3 regions of the Bradyrhizobium sp. 197 genome follow, and region 2 is predicted to be linked to each of the others. Evidence: predicted binding sites of a transcription regulator. Region 2 holds the regulator's gene; each other region holds the start of a gene.
What was found. Region 2 encodes PhoB, which activates phosphate uptake and scavenging genes when phosphate is short. Its sites were predicted from a motif close to TGTCATNNANCTGTCAT; they were not measured.
Positions count from the first base shown of each region.

Region 1: IVB27_RS36665 (YdcH family protein) is a predicted target of PhoB. The motif match lies at 1,779-1,795, and genes of this name have one in related genera.
Region 3: ugpB (sn-glycerol-3-phosphate ABC transporter substrate-binding protein UgpB) is a predicted target of PhoB. The motif match lies at 3,312-3,328, and genes of this name have one in related genera.

Region 1 covers NZ_JADPJJ010000165.1:94,225-100,030, forward strand. Annotated here, with positions in the region: gene IVB27_RS36645 (GGDEF domain-containing protein) at 1-728, shown strand, start outside; gene IVB27_RS36650 (hypothetical protein) at 731-982, opposite strand; gene IVB27_RS36655 (hypothetical protein) at 1,006-1,224, opposite strand; gene IVB27_RS36660 (YdcH family protein) at 1,341-1,547, opposite strand; gene IVB27_RS36665 (YdcH family protein) at 1,882-2,061, shown strand; gene IVB27_RS36670 (NAD(P)/FAD-dependent oxidoreductase) at 2,154-3,269, opposite strand; gene IVB27_RS36675 (sensor domain-containing protein) at 3,472-5,806, shown strand, end outside.
Region 2 covers NZ_JADPJJ010000053.1:18,509-24,314, forward strand. Annotated here, with positions in the region: gene argF (ornithine carbamoyltransferase) at 1-410, opposite strand, end outside; gene IVB27_RS11045 (aspartate aminotransferase family protein) at 410-1,612, opposite strand; gene IVB27_RS11050 (GcrA family cell cycle regulator) at 2,067-2,579, shown strand; gene phoB (phosphate regulon transcriptional regulator PhoB) at 2,709-3,419, opposite strand; gene phoU (phosphate signaling complex protein PhoU) at 3,435-4,151, opposite strand; gene pstB (phosphate ABC transporter ATP-binding protein PstB) at 4,163-4,984, opposite strand; gene pstA (phosphate ABC transporter permease PstA) at 4,981-5,806, opposite strand, start outside.
Region 3 covers NZ_JADPJJ010000041.1:48,711-54,516, forward strand. Annotated here, with positions in the region: gene IVB27_RS09590 (sn-glycerol-3-phosphate import ATP-binding protein UgpC) at 1-159, opposite strand, end outside; gene ugpE (sn-glycerol-3-phosphate ABC transporter permease UgpE) at 165-1,013, opposite strand; gene ugpA (sn-glycerol-3-phosphate ABC transporter permease UgpA) at 1,013-1,894, opposite strand; gene ugpB (sn-glycerol-3-phosphate ABC transporter substrate-binding protein UgpB) at 1,942-3,258, opposite strand; gene IVB27_RS09610 (CaiB/BaiF CoA transferase family protein) at 3,664-4,881, opposite strand; gene IVB27_RS09615 (organic hydroperoxide resistance protein) at 5,057-5,482, opposite strand; gene IVB27_RS09620 (MarR family winged helix-turn-helix transcriptional regulator) at 5,631-5,806, shown strand, end outside.

The DNA.
Region 1 (5,806 bases), on a different contig from region 2:
CAAAAACGGCGAGCGCTGCGAAGGCTAAAAAGGGCCTGAAGACCAGCGCCAGCCGCGCCAAAGCTGCCCCCAAAAGCCCGGCCAAGCGCCCGGCCAGGCGTTCGATCAAACCGTCGGGGCGCGAAGCGTCGGCCGATGACGGAGCTAAGACGGCCATCAAGACGGCCATCCGCAACCTCCGGAGCAAGCTCAAGGGGGCGCTGCGGCGGGTCGCGGAACTCGAAGCCGCCGCCGACACCGACTTCCTGCTCGAGATTCCGAACCGGCGCGGCTTCGAGCGCGAGCTCGCGCGCGCCGTCGCCTACATGAAGCGTTACCGCGCCAGCGGCGCGCTGATCGTGCTCGACGTCGATCGGTTGAAGCCGATCAACGATTCCTTCGGCCATGCCGCCGGCGACGAGGTGCTGAAGGCGATTGCCACAACGCTGGCGCGGCAGATCCGCGCCTCGGACGTGGTCGGCCGGCTCGGCGGCGACGAGTTCGCGCTGCTGCTCTGGAATCTCAGCGAGACCGACGCCAAGGCGAAGGCCGCGGCCTTCGAGGAGGCCATCGACGAATTGTCCTTTGTGTTCCACGGTCAGCACGTGAGCGCGGGCGCCTCTGCCGGCGTCGCCCTGCTTGGCATGCAGTCCGACGCCGCGCGCGCGCTGGAGGAGGCCGATGCCGCCATGTATGTGCGCAAGGCGCACCGGCGGCATGAACCGGGCATCAGGCTCGTCAGCAGCTGATTTCAGAGCGTGCCGAGGTCTTCCGGTACATTGCCGAAGCGGCGGAGCAGTTTGGCGTCACCGAATTCGCCGGTCATGGGATTGCCGCTGCGGCTGAACGCGACCGCGCCGATGTGGCCGGCGCTGTGCGACATAATTTCGGCGCGCCGTAACGCGGCCGCCGAGGTCTGGCATTCTTCGGCCGCACCTGCGACCGGCGATCCGTCGTCGTCGGTCAGGAACGGTAATGCTACGTAATAGGTGACATCGGACATGGTCGGCTCCGATAGCTGACAGCTCAGGCGGCGCTGCTCTTGCTCCGCATCGTGCTGCGTGAGGACTCCGGAATGCAGCCGGCGGAAATCGCCGCCCGCAATTCTTCGAGCTCGGCCTCCAGATATTCATTGGCCATGATCAGCGCCTTGATGGTGCTGCGCAGATTGCCGTCGCACATGGCGATCGCCTGATCGCAGGCTTGTTCATAATGGCTGTTGTCGAGAAGGGCGGTTGCCGTCATCTGCGTTTTCCTTGGCATTTTCCTGGGGCGCTCGGTGCCAAAATGTTCTTATTTTGTTCCTTTGGAGTCAAGCGGATTCACGTGCGGCGGGCCGCCGCAAAGCCATTCCCTGTGGATCAGGCGATGATGTCCGGCGTGATCTGATCTTCGATGAACGCGATACGGTCGCGCAACAACAGCTTGCGTTTCTTCAGCCGCTGTAACCGCAACAGGTCGGGGGCGGGCGATTGATGCAGTGCATCGATCGCCGCATCGAGATCTCGGTGTTCCTGGTGCAACCGGGCGAGCTCGGATTCGAGTTCGCGCTCGTCTTCATTGGTCATGTTTGCGGTGGCCGAAAAACCGATAGGCGTGAGAGAGATTAAGGCTGTGGATGCCCTGTGGAAATTATCGTCCTTGCGCGGCGTGATCGCAAGCGATCTGCGACCGTCGCTCGCCGATCTCCCGCGACATATTTCTGCGGCTTGCGACGGCGCTGCGCAAGCACGTTGATATCATGGATTTTTCCCGCGTGGTTCCCTTGCTCACGCTTCGTTACATATGAATTTTCAAAAATGACGTTGCGACGACGGATACCCATCGACAGAACGAATCGGTGATGTAGACTTCCTTGTCCGGATCGAATCCTAAAGGTTCAAACTACCGAGGAGGTTTCGAATGACAATTCAGGCACATCTCGTTGAATTGGAGCGGAAGCACAAAGTTCTCGAAAACGAACTGCACGAAGCTCTCGTGCACCTTTCAACAGACGACCTGCAAATTGTTGAGTTGAAGCGCCGGAAGTTGATGGTCAAGGACCAGATCGAGCGTCTCAGGCACGGCGACACGCTCCACTAGTAACCCCGTAATAGCGTAAAATTGATCGTACCCTTTCACGCAGGGGTGAGAGCCTGTGCGCTCATCCTTGCGGCAAGGTGCGCGCCGCGCAATCATTGCGCGAGACCGAGCCCTGCGAGTTCGGCGACGTGATCCGCGATCGCGAGCGATGACGTCAATCCGGGCGACTCGATGCCGAACAGATTGACCAGGCCTTCGACGCCGTGATCGCGCGGGCCCTGCATCAAGAAATCCTGCGTGGCCACCGCCGGCGGCACGATCTTCGGGCGGATGCCCGAATAGCTCGGCATGAGCGCGTCGTCAGGCAGCGTCGGCCAGTATTTGCGGATCGCCGGGTAGAAGCGCTCGGCGCGTGACGGGTCGACCTCGTAGTCGATCGTCTCGATCCATTCGACGTCAGGGCCGAAGCGTGCCTGCCCTGCCATGTCCAGCGTCAGGTGCACCCCTAGCCCGCCGGGCTCGGGCACCGGATAGATCAGGCGCGAGAACGGCGCCCTCGCATTGCAGCTGAAGTAGTTTCCCTTGGCGAGATAGGCCCGCGGAATCCGGTCCAGCGGCATGCCGTCGATGTTGCGCGCTACCGTGGTCGCCGAGAGCCCCGCGGCGTTGACGAGGAGGCTGCATTGCAGCGTCATCGGCGCTTCGCCGCCCGCTTCGATCTCGATGACGCCGGCGGTCGCCTTGGCGCGGATCAGCGGGGTGTGAAACGCGAAGGCCGCACCCGCGTCCTCGGCTTCACCGCGTAGCGAGAGCATGTAGGCGTGGCTGTCGATGATGCCGGTCGACGGGGACAGCAGCGCGGCATCGCAGGCAAGCGCCGGCTCCAGCGCGCATGCCGCCTCGCCCGTGAGCAGCTGCATGTCGAGCACGCCATTGGCTTCGGCATGCGCCTTGATCGATTGCAGCTTCTCGGTCTCTTTCGGATTGGTCGCGACGATCAGCTTGCCGCAATTTCTGTGCGGGATGCCGCGCTCGGAGCAGTAGCGGTAGAGCGCGTGCTTGCCGTCGACGCACATGCGCGCCATCCAGCTCCCGGCGCGGTAGTAGATGCCGGCATGGATCACCTCGCTGTTGCGCGAGGAGGTGATGGTGCCGATGGCCTCGGCTTCCTCGAGCACGATCACCTCGCGCCCGGCTTGCGCCAGCTTTCGAGCCACCGCGAGCCCGACCACGCCGGCTCCGATGACGACGCAGTCGACCCTATCCATGGCTGTGCAGGACGTCCGCTCGAAGCGAAGGAGGCCTCAGGCCTGGGGAGGACGGCGCGGGGGCGTTTTCCGTTAAGGAGGCATTTATCATGTCAGGGCAATTGCCGTATTTGGCGTCACATTTTTCCGTTGCACGTACAGGCGTTTACCCGATCCAAACCGGCGAGACCAGACAATCCGACGTTGAAATCGCGGGTGGCTGATGGCTGAGAAGAACTGGCACGTGGGCAGCACGCTTCCGATTGCGGTGCAGGCCGTCGTGTGCCTGGCCGCAGCGGTCGCGCCTGCGCGCGCCTTTGCCCTCTCCGACAGCTTCGCCCCGCCGAGCTATCTCGGCGAGCTCAATCCCAACGTGATCTGGGAAGCCTTGATCGCGGGTGTCGTCATCTGCTCGTTCCTCGCCGCGATCGTGCTGTGGATCCATTCCTCGCTGCGCCGGACCAGGCGTCTGCAGCTGCGGCGCAATGCCTTCATCTCCTCCGCCATGAACAATCTCAACCAGGGCGTGGTGATGACGGATGCGCAGCGGCGCGTCATCTTCTGCAACGACCGCTATCTCGAGATTTACGGCCTCGGCCGCTCAGAGCTCTGGTCGGGCATGACGGGACCCGACATCCTCGCCTTGCGGCGCAAGCGTGGCGTCCTCGGAGTCGCCTCCGACGACGAATTCTACGAAAAGGCGGCAAGCACCAACGGCTTGATCACCGAACTGCCGGACGGGCGGGCCATCCTGGTAAAATATTTCGTGCTGCCCAACGGCGGCTCGGTGGCGACGCATCTGGACGTTAGCGAGCAGCGTAGGCTGTCGCGGCAGCTCGCCTCCACCAAGCAGTTCCTGGAAACGGTGCTGGACAACGTGCCGGCCTGCGTGGCCGCGAAGAGCATCGAGGATGGCCGCTACATCTTCGCCAACAGCGCCTATGAGCGCTTCTGGGGATTTTCGCGGGACCAGGTTGTCGGCAAGAACGCGCGCGAGCTGTTCGGGCCGAATTCGGCGGCCAGCATCGAGGCGACCGATCGGGCGGCGCTCATCGCGCCCGCCGGCCAGTACCGCAACGAATTCGAGGTCGAGCGCGGCGCGACCCAGCGCATGGTGGCCTCGATCCGGATCGTGGTCCGCAACGAGAGCAACAAGCCTGAATTCCTGCTGGTGGTGTTCGAGGACATCACCGACCGCCGCTCGCTGTCGCAGGAGCTGGAGAGCACGAAGAAGTTTTTGGAACTCGTGGTCGACAACATCCCGGTGGCGCTGATCGTCGAGCAGGTCAAGGACGGCCGCTATCTGCTCGCCAACCGCAGCGCGGAGACGATCCTGAACCGCAGACGCGAGGACGCCACGGGCCTGACCGCGTCCGACATCTTCAATCCCAAGGAAGCCAAGCTGATCATCGCGCGCGACGAAGCCGCGATCAAGAAGCGCGGGATGATCACCGAAGAGCATCCGATCTCGACCAAGGACGGCCTGCGACTGTTCCTCACCCGTCGCGCCACCGTGCTGAGCGACGCCGGCGAGCCGCAATATCTGATCAAGACTCACGAGGACGTCACCGATCGCCGGCAGACCGAGTCGCGCATGGCGCACATGGCCTATCATGACGGCCTCACCGATTTGCCGAACCGTGCCGCTTTCTTGCAGGCGCTGACCCAGATGATCGAGGCCTGCGAAGGCACTGGCGAGGAGTTCGCGGTTCTGTGCGTCGACCTCGACGGTCTCAAGGAGGTCAACGACGTCTTCGGTCATGCGCACGGCGACAAGCTTCTGGTCGAGGTGGCCCAGCGGCTCCAGGACTCCGCGCGCGGCGGCGTGGTGGCGCGCCTGTCTGGCGACGAGTTCGGCCTGATCATCGATGGCAAACAACCTGAGGCAGGTCTCGCGCTGGCGCAGCAGATCGGTGATGCCGTCGCCAAGGAATTCCAGATCGACGGCCGCCCGGTCCGCGCCGGTGTCACCACGGGCATGTCGATCTTCCCGCACAACGGCGCCGACGGCGCCTCGCTGCTCGCCAATGCCGGCGCGGCGCTGTTCCGCGCCAAGCAGAAGTCGCGCGGCACGATCAGCCTCTTCCAGCCGGAGATGGACCAGCAGATCCGCGATCGCCGCGTGCTGCATCAGGACCTCTCGATGGCGATCAAGAACAGCGAGCTTTCGCTCGCCTTCCAGCCGCAGGGCGCCACGGGCCACAGCGTCGTCGAGAGCGAGATCATCGGCTTCGAGGCACTGGCGCGCTGGCAGCATCCGGTGCGCGGCCAGGTCTCCCCGGCCGAATTCATCCCGATCGCGGAGGAAAGCGGCCTGATCGTCGAGATGGGCGAGTGGATCCTGCGCGAGGCCTGCCGCGAGGCGGCGTCCTGGCCGAAGCCGCTCCAGGTCGCGGTCAATCTGTCTCCGGCGCAGTTCATGCACGGCGACGTGGTCGGGCTGGTCCATTCGATCCTGATCGAGACGGGTCTCGCACCCGGCCGGCTCGAGCTCGAAATCACCGAGGGCGTGCTGATCGAGGACTTTGATCGCGGACTTGCGCTGCTGCGGCGGCTCA
Region 2 (5,806 bases):
TGCGAACGCCGCGTCAGGCCGTTGATGACAGGAACGGTGGCGTTCGCCGCGAGCTCGAGCAGGGCATCGTGATTGAGAATGCGGATCATGATGGCGTCGACATAGCGCGACAGCACGCGCGCGGTGTCGGCGATGGTCTCGCCGCGGCCGAGCTGCATCTCCGCGCCGGTGAGCATGATGGGTTCGCCGCCGAGCTGGCGCATAGCGACATCGAACGACACCCGCGTCCTCGTCGAGGGGCGCTCGAAGATCATCGCCAGCGTCTTGCCTTCAAGCGGCCTGACCGGCTGATGCGCCTTCTGCTTCGCCTTCATCGCGGAGGACGCGGCCAGCATGCTCTTGAGCTCCGACAGCGGCAGCGCGTCGATATCAAGGAAGTGCTTCGGTGCTTTATTGGGCGACTTGCTCATCAGCTTGCCGCCCGCTTGTTGCCGGACAACGCGGTGCAGGCGCGTTCGAGCCGCCCAACGCTGTCCTCGATCTCGGCTTCGGTGACGATCAAAGGCGGCAGGAAACGTACGACATTGTCGCCGGCGCCGACGGTGAGCAGCTTTTCGTCGCGCAAGGCTACAACGAGATCGCCTGAAGGCACCACGGCCTTGATGCCGATCAGCAGGCCCTCGCCGCGCACTTCGCTGACGACATCGCTATGACGGTCGATCACGGAGGCGAGCTTCTGCTTGAGCAGCAGCGACATCCTCTGCACGTGGTCGAAGAAGCCGGGCTTGAGCATGACGTCGAGCACGGCATTCGCAGCCGAAATCGCGAGCGGATTGCCGCCGAAGGTCGAGCCGTGCGAGCCGGGCCCCATGCCGGCCGCCGCATTCGCGGTCGCCAGCACCGCGCCGATCGGAAAGCCGCCGCCGAGCGCCTTCGCCAGCGACATCACATCGGGCGTCACGCCGAGACGGCGGTGTGCGAACAGATCGCCGGTGCGGCCCATGCCGGTCTGCACCTCGTCGAACGCGAGCAGCAAGCCCTTGTCGTCGCAGAGCTGGCGCAGTGCCTTGAGGAAGGCCGGGGTTGCCGAGCGCACGCCGCCCTCGCCCTGGATCGGCTCGATCAGGATGCCGGCGGTCTGCGGACCGATCGCTTTCTTCACGGCCTCGATATCGCCATGCGGGATTTGGTCGAAGCCATCCATCGGCGGACCAAAACCTTCCAGATATTTTGCAGATCCCGTCGCGGCCAGCGTCGCCAGCGTGCGGCCGTGGAACGCGCCTTCGAAGGTGATGATGCGGTAACGTTCCGGATGCCCTTGGGAGAAGTGATGATGGCGGACCAGCTTGATCACGCCCTCCAGCGCCTCGGCGCCGGAATTGCAGAAGAACACGAAGTCCGCAAAACTCTCATGGCAGAGGCGGTTGGCGAGCTTCTCGCCATCCGGGCTCTGGAACAGGTTCGACATGTGCCAGAGCTTCGTGGCCTGCTCCTGCAACGCTTTGACCAGCGCGGGATGGGCATGGCCGAGCGCGTTCACCGCGACACCCGAGGTGAAATCGAGATAGCGCTCGCCATTGGTCGCAATCAGCCAGCAGCCTTCGCCGCGCTCGAAACCGAGGTCGGTTCTGGCGAAAACGGGGAGCAAATGCGGCGCTGCGCTGTTGGTCATGATGTCACTTGGATGTTGCGGACGGTGTGACGCGTGCATTGCGCAACGCACCATTGACCGGCCCGGAAAACGAAACGTGCCGCCTTTTCGGGGCGGCACGTGTCACTATCTTATGCTTGGGAAGACGGGTGTCAATGCCGCCCGGAAAGCCTCGCGAAACGCTGAATCCGTAGTCTTGCGGTGCTGATTTCGCGGATTTCACCACGGAACATGTGGAAGCGAGTCGGCGGACTCTTGCGCGGGAGTCACGCCATATTGTAGCGTTTGGATTGTCAGATACGACATCTCGTGCAGTGGTTCTGATCTCTAAGTCCTTATGTACCGGCGTAAACGTTCGGGCGTTCTAGTCACGCCCGGCGAGCCTTAAGGGATTCTGGCGGCACGGGTTTTTAAAGGCTTAGGCATTCGCTGCGAGGCGCCAGGATGGCAGGCCGGCAGCGAGGGAAAGGGTGCAATGACAGTTTTGACCTGGTCCGATGATCGCGTCGAGCAGCTTAAAAAGCTCTGGGAGGCCGGACTTTCGGCCAGCCAGATCGCGGCTGAGCTCGGTAATGTGACCCGCAATGCCGTGATCGGCAAAGTGCACAGGCTCGGCCTGTCGGGTCGCGCCAAGAGCCCTTCATCGGCAGCGCCCCGGCCGCGCAAGGCGCGCCCCGCGCAGCATATGATGCGGGTGACCCGCCCGATCTCGCGCGGCAACACCGCGCTGGCACAGGCCTTCGAGGTCGAAGTGGAGGCCGAACCGGTCACCTACGACAACGTGGTGCCGATGAGCCAGCGGCTGACGCTGCTCGAGCTGAACGAGGCGACCTGCCACTGGCCGGTCGGCGATCCCTCGACCCCGGACTTCTTCTTCTGCGGCGGCAAGGCGCTGTCCGGCCTGCCCTATTGCGCACAACACTCGCGCGTCGCGTATCAGCCGGCGTCGGATCGGCGCCGCGCACCGGTGAAGCCGAGCCCGCGCTGAGCTAGCGGATTTAGCTGACTGCAAGGGCGGCGCCGTCACACGATGACGCCTCGGCCCACTTGATGTCGTCCCGGACAAGCGTGCCAAAAGCGCGTGTCGATCCGGAACGACGGCGGAGCTTGAAGCGAGTTACGCCTGCTGCTCCGCCTTGGCAAAACGATCATCCAGCGCGTAGCCGGCGCCGCGGACGGTGCGGATCGGGTCCTGCTCGCGGCCGAGATTGAGCAGCTTGCGCAGGCGGCCGATATGCACGTCGACGGTACGCTCGTCGATGTAGATGTCGCGGCCCCAGACGCTGTCGAGCAGTTGCTCGCGCGAGAACACCCGCCCCGGATGCTCCAGGAAGAACTCCAGCAGGCGATATTCGGTCGGGCCGAGATCGATCGGCCGGCCCGAGCGCGCCACGCGGCGCTTGTCGCGGTCGAGCTCGATGTCGCCAAAGGCGAGCACGGTGGCGAGCCGCTCGGGGCTTGCGCGCCGCAGCAGGCCCTTCACGCGCGCCAGGAGCTCCGGCACCGAGAACGGCTTGACGATGTAATCGTCGGCGCCGGTCGCAAGACCCCGCACCCGCTCGCTTTCCTCGCCGCGCGCGGTGAGCATGATGATCGGGAGCTGCTTGGTCTCGGGACGGGTGCGAAGCCGCCGGCACAATTCGATGCCTGACAGGCCCGGCAGCATCCAGTCGAGCACGATCAAATCGGGAATGTGCTCCTTGAGACGGGTGTCGGCGTCGTCGCCGCGCATGACCGTCTCGACGTCATAGCCGTCGCCTTCGAGGTTGTAGCGGAGAAGCTCGGTCAGGGCTTCCTCGTCCTCAACCACCATAATGCGTGCGCCCATCTGGGTCGTTGCTCCCTAGGTGTTCGGTATCGAGGTGGCGAAGGTCGTCATATCGCCCTTCGGCCGCTTGTCGGTGATCGCCTGGCCCTCGATCATGTAGAACACGGTCTCGGCGATGTTGGTGGCGTGGTCGCCGATCCGCTCGATGTTCTTGGCGCAGAACATCAAATGGATGCAGAACGAGATGTTGCGCGGATCCTCCATCATGTAGGTGAGGAGCTCGCGGAACAGCGAAGTGCAGATGGCGTCGACTTCCTCGTCGCCCTTCCACACCGCCATCGCCGCCGGCAAATCATGTGCGGCATAGGCGTCCAGCACCGATTTGACCTGCTGCTGCACGAGGTCGGTCATGTGCTCCAGGCCGCGGAACAGCTTGAGCGGATGGAAATCCGTCTCCAGCGCCGCGACGCGCTTGCCCATGTTCTTGGCGAGGTCGCCGATGCGCTCGAGATCGGTCGCGACGCGCATGGCGCCGACGATCTCGCGCAGATCGACCGCCATCGGCTGACGGCGGGCGATGGTGAGCACGGCGCGCTCCTCAATGCGCTTCTGCAGCGCGTCGAGCTCGGTGTCGATGGTGACGACGCGCTGGCCGAGCGGAACGTCACGGCGGATCAGCGCGTCGACGGAATCGACGATCATGCGCTCGGCGATGCCGCCCATCTCGGCAACCAGCCGGGTGAGTTCCTGGAGGTCGGTGTCGAAGGCCTTTGCGGTATGTTCAGAACCCATGTCGCGTCTCCTCAGCCGAACCGGCCGGTGATGTAATCCTGCGTGCGCCGGTCGGTCGGCGACGTGAAGATCTTGTTGGTGTCGTCGAACTCGATCAGCTCGCCGAGATACATGAAGGCGGTCTTGTCGGAGACGCGCGCCGCCTGCTGCATGTTGTGGGTGACGATCGCGATCGTGTAGTCCTCGGAAAGCTCCTGGATCAGCTCCTCGACCTTGGCGGTCGAGATCGGGTCGAGCGCCGAGCAGGGTTCGTCGAACAGGATCACCTCGGGCCGCACCGCGACGGTGCGGGCGATGCAGAGGCGTTGCTGCTGGCCGCCGGAGAGCGACAGGCCGGAGGCGTTGAGCTTGTCCTTGACCTCGTTCCACAGCGCGCCGCCGCGCAGCGCCTTCTCGACCCGGCCGTCCATCTCGGATTTCGAGATCTTCTCGTAGAGACGGATGCCGAACGCGATGTTTTCGTAGATCGTCATCGGGAACGGCGTCGGCTTCTGGAACACCATGCCGACGCGGGCGCGCAGCAAATTGAGGTCCAGCCTGGGGTCGAGGATGTTGGTCTGGTCGAGCATGAGCTGACCGGTGGCGCGCTGGCCCGGATAGAGGTCGTACATCCGGTTGAAGATGCGCAGCAGGGTCGACTTGCCGCAGCCCGACGGGCCGATGAACGCCGTGACGCGATTGGCGCCGAGCGTCAGGTTGATGTTCTTCAGCGCGTGGTGCTCGCCGTAATAGAAGTTCAGGTTGCGAACGGTCACCTTGGGGGGCGCCTCGGGCAGCACCGGCGCGTGGGGCAGTCCGCCGGCCGCGCTCATCGATACGGAAAGATCACTCATTTTGCGGTCCTCTCGGCGCCAAGGATGCGCGCGCCAATATTCAGGGCAAGAACGGTCAGGGTGATGAGCAGCGCGCCGCTCCAGGCCAGCTGCTTCCAATAGGCGTAGGGGCTCTGCACGAAGTTGTTGATGGTGACTGGCAGGTTCGCCATCGTCTTGTTCAGACCGAGGCTGAAGAACTGGTTCGACAGCGCGGTGAACAGCAGCGGCGCGGTCTCGCCGGCGACGCGGGCAGTCGCAAGCAGCACGCCGGTGATGAGACCCGATCGGGCAGCACGATAAGCGATGCGCTTGATCACCAGCGAGCGCGGCAGGCCAAGCGCCGAGGCCGCCTCGCGCAGTGCGTTCGGCACCAGCAGCAGCATGTCCTCAGTCGTGCGCAGCACCACCGGGATGACGATGACCGCGAGCGCGAGACTGCCGGCGATCGCCGAGAAGCCGCGCATCGGCACCACCACCGCGCCGTAGATGAACAGGCCGATGATGATCGAGGGCGCCGACAGCAGGATGTCGTTGATGAAGCGGATCACCGAGGTCAGCCGGTCGTTGCGGCCGTATTCGGCGAGATAGGTGCCGGCGAACATGCCGAGCGGCGCGCCGATGCCGACGCCGATCACGGTCATGATCAGCGAGCCGACGATTGCGTTGAGCAGGCCGCCCTCGTTCGATCCGGGTGGCGGTGTGTTCTCGATGAACAGCTGGACATTGAGGCCAGCCAGGCCGTTGTAGAGCAGCGTGATCAGGATCAGCGCAAGCCAGGTGACGCCGAAGGCGGTCGCGGCGATGCAGAGCCCGCGGATGACGAAGTCCTTGCGGCGACGG
Region 3 (5,806 bases), on a different contig from region 2:
GAGACCCGCGACCATGCGCAGCAATGTCGACTTGCCGCAGCCGGAAGGACCGACCAGCACGCAGAATTGTCCGTCGCCGACATCGACGTTGACGCCCTTGATGGCCTCGAAGCCGCCGGGATAGGTCTTGCGGACGTTGCGCAGGGTAACGTTAGCCATGGGATTTACTTTTCCGTCTCCACGAGTCCGCGCACGAACAATTTCTGCATGGCGACGACGACGAACACCGGCGGCAGCATCGCCAGCACGGCGGTCGCCATCACGATCGGCCATTCGGTCAGCGCGTCGGTGGTGGTGATCATCTTGCGGATGCCGACCTGGATGGTCTGCATGTCGTCGCGCGTGGTGATCAGCAGCGGCCAGAGATACTGATTCCAGCCGAGGATGAAGAGGATCACGAACAGCGCCGCCATGTTGGTGCGCGACAGCGGCAGCAGCGTATCCCAGAAGAAGCGCAGGGGACCGGCACCGTCGAGGCGCGACGCCTCCAGCAGCTCGTCCGGCACCGTCATGAAGAACTGGCGAAACAGCAGCGTCGCGGTGGCTGAGGCGATCAGCGGCAGCGCCAGGCCCGCATAGCTGTCGAGCATGTGGAGGTCGGCGACGATCTTGTAAGTCGGATAGATTCGCACCTCGACCGGCAGCATCAGGGTGATGAAGATGATCCAGAAGATCGGCATCCGGAACGGAAAGCGGAAATACACGATCGCATAGGCCGAGATGATCGAGATCGCGATCTTGCCCACCGCGATCAGCAGCGCCATCACCAGCGAGTTCAGCATCATGTTGCCGACGGGCTCGCGGGTCGAGCCGCTCGTGCCGACAAAGATGGTCTGGTAGTAGACCTCGAAGAAATGGCCGCCCGGCAGCAGCGACATCTGCCCGTTCGCGATCAGCGCGTTGTCCTGGGTCGAGGCGACGAACGCGATGTAGACGGGGAAGGCGACGATCGCGATCCCGATCCACAAAATGGCGTGAGCGACGTAGCGCCGAAAGCCCTCTTCCTCGACCATCAGTAGGTCACCTTGCGTTCGACGAAGCGGAACTGGATTCCGGTCAGCACGATCACCATGACCATCAGGATCACCGATTGCGCCGCGGAGCTGCCGAGATTGCCGCCGAGCAGGCCGTCGGAATAGACCTTGTAGACCAGCGTGACCGTCGACGTTCCCGGACCGCCGCGGGTCATGGTGTCGATGATGCCGAATGTATCGAAGAAGGCGTAGACAATGTTGACGACCAGCAGGAAGAAGATAGTCGGCGACAACAGCGGGAAAGTCACGGTCCAGAAGCGACGCATCGGACGCGCGCCGTCGATCGCGGCTGCCTCGAACACGCTCTTCGGAATCGCTTGCAGGCCGGCGAGAAAGAACAGGAAATTATAGGAGATCTGCTTCCACGCGGCGGCAAGGATGATCAGCGCCGCGGCCTGATCGCCGTCGAGCAGCGGATTCCAGTCGATGCCGGCTTCGCGCAGATAGCGCGAGAGGACGCCGAGCGAGGGATGCAGCATGAAGATCCAGAGCACGCCGACGACGGGCGGCGCGACGGCGTAGGGCCAGATCAGCAGCGTGCGATACAGCGAGCCGCCGCGCATCGGCTTGTCCGCCATGACCGCCAGCAGCAGGGCCACGGAGAGCGAAGAGACCGCGATCGCGAACGAGAAGAAGAAGGTCCGGACGATCGCCTCGAAATAGGCGGCGTCACTGAAAAGATCGAGATAATTGTCGAACCAGACGAAGCTGGTCGAGAGACCGAAGGCGTCCTGGAGCAGGAAGGACTGAATGACAGCCTGCGCAGCCGGCCAGTAGAAAAAGATCAGGACGATCGCAAGCTGCGGCGCAACCAGCGCGTAGGGCAATAGCCTTGATTGGAAAATGGCTTGCTTCTGCATGATGTCAGCTGAGCGGCAGGCCGGGTCGCGACCTGCCGCTCATCGCCTCACTTGACGGCGGTCTTTTCGAACTGACGCAGCATCGTGTTGCCGCGCTCGACGGCGGCATCGAGCGCCTGCTTGGCGGTCTTCTTGCCAGCCAGCGCCTGCTCGATCTCTTCCGACCAGACGTCACGCAGCTGAACCATGTTGCCGAGGCGCAGACCGCGCGAATTCTCGGTCGGCTCCTTGTTGGTCAGCTCGAGCAGCGGGGTCTCGAGGTAGGGTTGGTCCTTGTAGAACCCTTCTTCCTTCGCCTTGGCGTAGGCCGCCTTGGTGATCGGCAGATAGCCCGAGGCCTTGTGGATGTAGATCTGGCGGTCGGTGTCGGAGAGGAATGTCATGAACTTCGCAATGCCCTTGTACTCGTCGGCCGACTTGCCGCCCATGACCCAGAGCGAGGCGCCGCCGATGATCGAGTTCTGCGGCGCGCCCTTGACGTCCGGATAATACGGCATCGGCGCCGCGGTGAAGTTGAACTTGGCCTGCGCCTTGACGTTGCCGAAGAAGGCCGACGAGGTCAGGTAGATCGCGCACTCACCCGAAGTGAAGCGGCCTTCGCCTGTGTTGGTGCGACCGGCGTAGTCGTAAGTCTTGTCTTTTTGCAGCTCGACCAGCTTCTCGAGATGCTTGACCTGGAGCGGACCGTTGAACTCGAGCTTGGTGTCGAAGCCGTCGAGGCCGTTGGCTTTACTGGAGAGCGGCACGTTGTGCCAGGCCGAGAGCTGTTCGAGATTGACCCAGGTGACCCAGGAGTTGGAGAAGCCGCAGGTCGGATGGCCGTTGTCGTGGAGCTTCTTGGCGGCTGCGAACGTCTCGGGCCAGGTCTTCGGGATCTCGACGCCGACCTTCTTGAGCTCGTCGAGGTTCACCCACATGACGGTCGACGACGAGTTGAAGGGGAACGACAGCATCTCGCCCTTGGAGGTCGAGTAATAGCCGCTGATCGCGGGCAGATATGCCTTGGGATCGAATTTCTCGCCGGCCTCGGCCATCAGCTTGTAGACGGGCTTCACGGCGCCGGTCGCCGCCATCATGGTCGCGGTGCCGACTTCGAAGACCTGCATGATGTGGGGCGCGTTGCCGGCGCGGAAGGCCGCGATGCCGGCGTTCATCGTATCGGCGTAGTTGCCCTTGTAGGTCGGGATCACCTTGTAGTCGGTCTGCGCCGCGTTGAAGTCGGTGGCGAGCTTGACGATGACGTCGTTGTTGGCGCCGGTCATCGCGTGCCACCACTGGATTTCGGTCACGGCCAAGGCCGGCGAGGCCGACATTCCAACCGTGAGTGCAACAGCGGCAGCCGCTCCAAAGTGTCGAAGAGCCATCAAGTAAACCTCCCTTGGCCGTCAAAATTGATCGCTTGCGCTAGCAGCGCCATATGACGTTCACATGACTGTGTAAGCGGCCGAAACGAAAGCGGCAAGCGCTGGAAAAGGGAAGCTGTCAAATAGGCGAATGCGCAGCGGGCAGGTTTCTTCGTTCGCGGTGCAGCATTCGGGAGTGATGGGTTGGGTCGCTGCGTCGTCAGCAGAATAGCGCGAGGCAGACGCTCGGCCCGCGGGCTCCAACCTCTCCCGCTTGCGGGAGAGGTCGGCGCAACGCGCCGGATGAGGGCTCTCTCCTCTTGGGGAGTCTCACTGCGGAGGCACCCTCTCCCCAACCCTCTCCCGCAAGCGGGCGAGGGAGCGCACCTTCCTTGCGGCGCGTTGTCAGTTCAATAGCGTCACGCCTCAGCGCTTGCGCTCGGGGCCGCAGACCGTGCCCTGCTCGACCATCGCGTCGATCTCGGACTTGGAGTAGCCGAACTCGCCCAGCACCTCGGCCGAGTGCTGGCTGAATTTCGGCGGCAGGCGGCGCAGGCTCGGTTTGCTGCGATCAAGCCGGATCGGCGACGCCACGCCCTTGTACCAGTCCTTCTCGATGATATCGCCGCGGGCGATGGTGTGCGGGTTGGTCAGCGCCTGGTCGATCTTCTGCACGGGGCCTGCGGGCAGGCCCGCGGCGAGGAGGCGATTGCACAGCGGCTCGGCCTCGTGCTGGCTGAACACGGCGGCGAGCTCGGCGCGCAGCGCTTCGCGATTGGCGATGCGGTCCTTGTTGCGGGCAAAGCGCGGATCGGTGCCGAGTTCGGGCTTGTCGATCTCCTTGGCAAGCTTGCGGAAGGTGCCGTCATTGCCGACGCCGATGAAGATGTCGTCGGTCCTGGTCGGGAAGATCGCGTAAGGCACGAGGTTGGGATGCTCGTTGCCGGTCAGCAACGGCGGCTTGCCATGCATGAAATAATTCGCGGTGTGCGGGTGCATGATGGCGAGACCGGTCTCGTACAGCGTCGTCTCCAGGAACTGGCCCAGGCCCGAGCGCTGCCGCTCCGACAGCGCCATCAGGATGCCGATCGCCGCATAGAGGCCGGTGCCGATGTCGACCAGCGGCACGCCGATCCGCATCGGTCCGCTCTCGGGCGAGCCGGTCGCCGCGATCATGCCGGTCATGGCCTGGATGATGGCGTCATAGCCGGGATTGCCGCCGCGCGGGCCGTCGGCGCCGAAGCCGCAGATCCGGCAGTGCACCAGGCGCGGGAATTTCTCGCGCAGCACCTCGCTGCCGATGCCCCATTTCTCCAGCGTGCCCGGCTTGAAGTTCTCGATCAGGACGTCGGCGGTTTCCAGCATCTTGAGCAGCACGAGGCGACCGCCCTCGGAGGCGAGGTCGAGGCCGATCGAGCGCTTGTTGCGGTTGATGCCGATGAAATAGGCCGCGTCTTCCTCGTGGAAGGGAGGGCCCCAGTCGCGCACCTCGTCGCCTGCGGGCGGCTCGACCTTGATCACGTCGGCGCCGTGGTCGGCGAGGATCTGGGTGCAATAGGGACCGCCGAGCACGCGCGTGAGATCGATGACGCGCAGGCCGCTCATTGCGCCCGTGGCAGCTCCAGAACTCGCGGCTTCAGTCATGCCTTCGCTTCCCCTGTGTCGATATTGATCACAGGCCTAGCGAGGTTCGTCTGAGCCAGCAATAGCTTGTTGCTGGGGGCCGCATGCGCCGCGGCTGCGCCATCCCGCCGAATGGCAAATCAAACGGAAGCGGCCGGCCCGAGGAGGATCCCGGGCCAGCCAATCCAATCGACGATCAGACGACCGTCAGGCGGACGTCGACATTGCCGCGCGTCGCGTTGGAATAGGGGCACACCTGGTGAGCCTTCTCGACCAGTGCCTCGGCTTCGGCACGGGCAAGGCCCGGCAGCGATACGGCAAGGTCGATGTCGAGACCGAAGCCGCCGGCCGCGCGCGGGCCAATGCCGACGGTCGAGGTCACGGAGGCGTCAGCCGGAACCTTCGGCCCGCCCTGCGAGGATACGAATTTCATCGCGCCGATGAAGCAGGCGGCATAGCCTGCCGCAAACAGCTGCTCGGGATTGTTGCCGGCGCCGCCGCCGCCGCCGAGTTCCTTCGGCGTGGTGAGCTTGACGTCGAGCGCGCCGTCGAGGGTCGCAGCATGGCCGTCGCGGCCGCCGGTGGCTTTTGCGCTGGTCTTGTAGAGGACGTTCACGGACATTTTGGTCTCCTGGGTTTTCGCTGGTGCAATCTTTATCGCAGGCATTAGATTGCGCGCAATTTAAATTACGGAGCCTCACATTTAATTGTTCGCAATTGAATGTGCCGCCGGCCGGCCCCAGAATGGAGCAAGCCTCGTGAGATTCTCTATGCCCCGGAAATCATCGGCAGCGGACCAGCCGCTGCGCCTCGACAACCAGATCTGCTTCGCGGTCTATTCGGCCGCGCATGCCTTCAACCGCGTCTACAAGCCGCTGCTGGACCGGCTCGGCCTGACCTATCCGCAATATCTGGTCATGCTGGTGCTGTGGGAGCGCGACGACGT